DNA from 2 places in the Ectobacillus sp. OTK genome. Region 2 is predicted to be linked to the other one. Evidence: predicted binding sites of a transcription regulator. Region 2 holds the regulator's gene; the other holds the start of a gene.
What was found. Region 2 encodes Rex, which represses fermentation and respiration genes when NADH is low (regulators of the CRP and FNR family bind a similar motif). Its sites were predicted from a motif close to TTGTGAAATATTTCACAA; they were not measured.
Positions count from the first base shown of each region.

Region 1 (2,469 bases), 940 kb from region 2:
CATCCAAACAATTTCGGAATAAAGAAGGAGCCATACGCCGCAAATGCTGCCGTGAACCCTAATACTGGCGCAGCTTCTTTAGCAGGGAAAATGTTCGGAATCATTTGGAATGTAGAACCAGACCCTAGGCCAGCCGACACGAACAGTACAAGGAAGGATGCTAAAAAGCCGTTAAAATCCTTTTGACCCAAGAAATGAATCACACCTAGTGCTCCAATTGCCATAATAACAATCGTGAATGCTGTTACTTTAGAGCCGCCGAATTTATCAGAAATCCAGCCGCCAACTGGACGAGCTGCCGCTGCCAGCAACGCACCTAAGAAGGCAAGCGATAATTTCTCAGGGAACTGCGCTTTTAATAATAACGGAAATGCTGCAGAATACCCGATAAAGGAACCGAATGTTGCAACGTATAACCAAGTCATAATCCAAGTATGCTTACGCTTTACAATCACAAATTGTGCTGCTGGAGACTGCTTCACACCTGGAACATTATCCATTCCAAATAATGCTGCAAGTGTTACAATGATAATCGGAATGACCCAAATAAATGCTGCGTTTTGCAGCCAAAGTTCTTGGCCATTTTTCAATACTTGCCCTTCGCCGCCGATTGCTGCGAATGTGCCTGTTGTAATAATTAAAGGTGTAACAAACTGTACAACGGATACACCCATATTTCCTAAACCGCCGTTAATACCAAGCGCTGTACCTTTTTCTTTTTTCGGGAAGAAAAAGCTGATATTCGCAACGGAAGAAGAAAAGTTTCCGCCGCCAAGTCCGCAAAGCGCCGCTAATAGAAGCATAACAGAATATGGTGTGTCTGGATTTTGTACCGCTATTCCAATTCCAATTGCCGGAACTGCAAGAATTGCTGTCGAAAATACAGTCCAGTTACGTCCGCCAAATTGTCCCACACCGAATGTGTATACGAAACGAAGCGTTGCGCCGACAAGACCCGGAATTGCCGCTAAGGTAAATAATTGCTCTTGCGAAAAGGAAAAACCGATATCATTTAATCTTACTGCAACAACAGACCAAATTTGCCAAACGATAAAAGCGAGCATTAACGCTGGAACAGAAATCCAAAGATTTCGTGTCGCGTGACGCTTTCCTTCCGCTGCCCAAAATGTTGGATTTTCTGGATCCCAGTTTGCACCGATACGACTCTGCTTTTTCTTAACCTGTTTTCCTACAACAGTCGCCATATACATTCCCCTCTCTGCATTTGAGTTATTTTCATTTCAATTTGGATAAGATGGAGTGCGCTCTCTATGCTCTTATCTTATAGTGGTTACAGAAAAAGAAATGTGATATTTATCACAAAAACAGGCCTATCTGTGACCATGTTCACAGAATATTCATCACCAGTAAGCCATAATAAAAGTACTATATAATTAAGGAGGCTTCACAATGTTAAAGGCAAGAGTTACATATCAGAATGGCAATCCTGAAGAGTATATACAAACACTTATCACAAACACTTTAGACAAATTGATTACAACAAAGGTGCGTGAGGAAACAAAGGAGATCACTGTTTCTTTTTCCGAAAAGCTCTCGTACGCACAATACGCCTTAATTCACCGCTTTCTTGTCATGCTTTCGAAAAAAACAAATGGACGTGTCTTCGATAAAGGCAGTATGCTTGGCTATTTAATGGACGGAACGCCCGCTTATATCGTAACAAATTGGGATGAGTGGAGCCGCTTTTTGCATGAAAAAAAGCTGCATTCCTCACAGGGGGAATATGTCCATGTCTATGCGGACGGCGAACTTCTGGACAGCGGCATTCTACTGGAATATGAGATGAGTAAAGAAGGAGAAGCATTTGCAATTACAAGCTGCACATTGCTTACGTCTGAAGGAGAAGCAACGATTCACGGTGAGGCGCTCGTATTAGAGGCAGAACAGAGGTTTTAACAAAAAAACAAGCAAAGACTTACTCCTTTGCTTGTTTTTTTGTTAGACTTTAAGATTATAAATTGCAAATGCAACTATGTCTTCGCTTAACGGCAAGTGTTCTTTACACACTTTATGAAAACATGTGAGTAAACCAATACATATGATAGAGAAGCAACACAGCATACACTATACATGCACCGTGTGCCATTCGAGAAATAAAAGCATTTGTTTTCACCTTTGGGTACAAAAACAGCAGGAGCAGCGGCAAAACGATTTTCCATCCATAAAACAATGCCACATCCGTCTCGTACAACAGCTTGGCAATCGGATTTTCCTCCTCAACAGCTTGGGAACGTAAACCAATATCAGTAAAATACGCATCTAAAAAGCTAAGCAGGACAAGAAGCCTTACAGTTGGCATAGCCACTCTCCTTTTTGTACCATCATTCTATGGTACATGTCTTTTTATTCCTTGCTCTCTCCCATGCCGGTATGCTCGCTGCTCGAACGAAAAAAGCTTTAAGAATGTATGCAACCAGATACTTTCTTTTCAGCTACTCTCTCTGCCCT
Region 1 is NZ_AP048547.1:4,812,516-4,814,984, forward strand. It holds gene AC6HZ4_RS23825 (NarK family nitrate/nitrite MFS transporter) at 1-1,205, opposite strand, end outside; gene AC6HZ4_RS23830 (hypothetical protein) at 1,411-1,917, shown strand; gene AC6HZ4_RS23835 (DUF5658 family protein) at 2,030-2,320, opposite strand; gene AC6HZ4_RS23840 (DUF2785 domain-containing protein) at 2,454-2,469, opposite strand, start outside.
Region 1: a site for Rex is predicted at 1,306-1,323, ahead of AC6HZ4_RS23825 (NarK family nitrate/nitrite MFS transporter). Genes of this name have one in related genera too.

Region 2 (2,469 bases):
GTGCTCGATAATGGCTTCGTTTGTATATCCTATTTTTAAGTCCTTTACCTTTAACACGTCATTTCCGCTTTGTCGTTCAATATCAAAGTGAAAGGAAGCCGACTTTTCATCACCGAGAGGTTTTTCCATTAAATCCATTCGTTCAAGTTGTTTTCGCCTGCTTTGCGCTCGTTTTGTTGTGGAAGCGCGAGCGATATTTCGCTGAATGAAATCCTGTATTTTTGATACTTCCTCTTGCTGCTTCTCATAGCGCTTTATCTCAAGTTCATAGGAGGCGGCTTTTTCTTCTAAATATTTACTGTAGTTGCCCGTATATTTTTTACTCTGTTTATTAGAAATTTCGTATACCTGTGTCACAAGGCGGTCTAAGAAATAGCGATCGTGTGAAACGATTAAGATTGCCCCGGGATAGCCTTGCAAATACTGCTCTAACCATGTAAGCGTCTCAATATCAAGATGGTTTGTCGGCTCGTCCAGAATGAGTAAATCTGGTTTTGTTAATAGCATTTTACCGAGAGCGAGCCGTGTTTTTTGCCCGCCGCTTAAGGTAGAGATGACTGTACCGTGCGTTTCAGCCGGAAAGCCTAGACCGCTCAATATAGAGCGAACATCCGCTTCATATTGGTAGCCGCCTTTTTCCTTATATGTTTGCTGCAACCGGTCATAATCAGAAAGTAGTTTTTGGTAGCGCGTTTCATTCGTGAATACTTCTTCGCGCCCCATCTCTTGCTCTAGACGGCGGAGTTCCCTCTCAGCTGCCTGCAGTTCGGCGAATACAGTAATCATTTCCTCCCAAATTGTTAAAGAGGTTTCTAATCCGGTATTCTGAGCTAAATACCCCATTGTTACGTCCTTTGGCTTGATAATCTCTCCTCCGTCATACGACAGTTCGCCGGCAATGATTTTTAAAAGCGTCGATTTACCTGCGCCGTTGCGGCCGACAAGTGCAACGCGGTCACGTGTTTGTACCTCTAGCTTTATATTAGATAAAATCACATCAGCGCCATACTGTTTTATTAATCCGTTCACTTGTAGTAGTATCAATGCAATCACCTCTAGTTCCGTCTCTTTTACATGAAACTTATGTTTTTCAATATAACTAAAAATAGTGTATAGTTTAAATTGAGTGACATAGTCCATCTCTATTATACAAAGAAAACTTTAGATGAATAAACTTCTACAAATTTATTCTAATAACATATAAAATGGAATAGGGAGAAGGAGGGGAATTCTATGGAGCAACCGAAGATTCCGCAGGCAACTGCGAAACGATTACCTTTATACTACAGGTTTATTAAAAATTTATCGCTTTCCGGTAAACAACGTGTTTCATCAGCTGAACTCAGTGAGGCAGTAAAGGTAGATTCCGCTACGATTCGAAGAGATTTTTCCTATTTTGGTGCATTGGGAAAAAAAGGATACGGTTATAATGTAAATTATCTTTTATCATTTTTTAGTCAAACACTTGATCAGGATGATTTAATTGGTGTTATTTTAATTGGAGTCGGGAATTTAGGAACCGCTTTCTTGAATTATAATTTCACAAAGAATAACAATACAAGGATTGAAATGGCATTTGATGTAGATGCAGGTAAAATCGGAACAACCATTGCAGGTATTCCTGTTTATCATCTAGATGAACTAGAAGAGAGACTTACGGATGATATAAAGGTAGCTATTTTAACGGTGCCTTCTCATGTGGCGCAGTCAGTAACAGACCGATTGTCGAAGACCGGGATAGAAGGAATACTGAACTTTACGCCGGCTCGGATTGATGTTCCGGAGCATATTCGTATTCACCATATTGATTTGGCTGTGGAATTGCAGACGCTTGTCTATTTCTTAAAGCATTATCCAAAATAAAAAACGCGGCAGCTTTCCCGCGTTTTTTATTTTTTAGGCGTTTTTAGCTTTCGCAGCCTGATATTCAAAAGGATGAGCCTTAAGGCCAATCCAAAATCAAATGTTGCCATAACAATTAAAAGCAGAGTATAGAAGTTCCAAATAGTATTCTCGACACTTGTCACAGCTAAGTATGTGAAAACAGAGCCGAGAACAAAGTATAGTGTGGCCATAAACAATGGTGAGCTTCGCATATTTAAAATCCTCCGATAAATACTTGCAGTTTTTCAGCTTTCTGCATCATTCGCTCTAGGTCGTCCTTAAATACAAGATTTACAAGTACAACAAAGGTATTCATCATAACATGAGCTGTGATAGGAACGATAATTCTTCTGGTTTGTACATATAGAAAGGCGAAAACAAGCCCCATCGACATGTAAATGAGCAGATGGGAGAAATCCAGATGGACTGCAGCAAAAATCAAGGAGCTAATAATAGCCGCAATCAAAAAGTTATATCGTTTATAGAGTGTGCCAAACAAAATCTTTCTAAAAACAATTTCCTCGAGTACCGGTGCCAAAACGGATGTTACAAGAATGAACCAGGGTGTGGCGGCTGCAATTTCGA
Region 2 is NZ_AP048547.1:242,354-244,822, forward strand. It holds gene AC6HZ4_RS01405 (ABC-F family ATP-binding cassette domain-containing protein) at 1-1,044, opposite strand, end outside; gene AC6HZ4_RS01410 (redox-sensing transcriptional repressor Rex) at 1,234-1,863, shown strand; gene AC6HZ4_RS01415 (YdiK family protein) at 1,890-2,096, opposite strand; gene AC6HZ4_RS01420 (CPBP family intramembrane glutamic endopeptidase) at 2,099-2,469, opposite strand, start outside.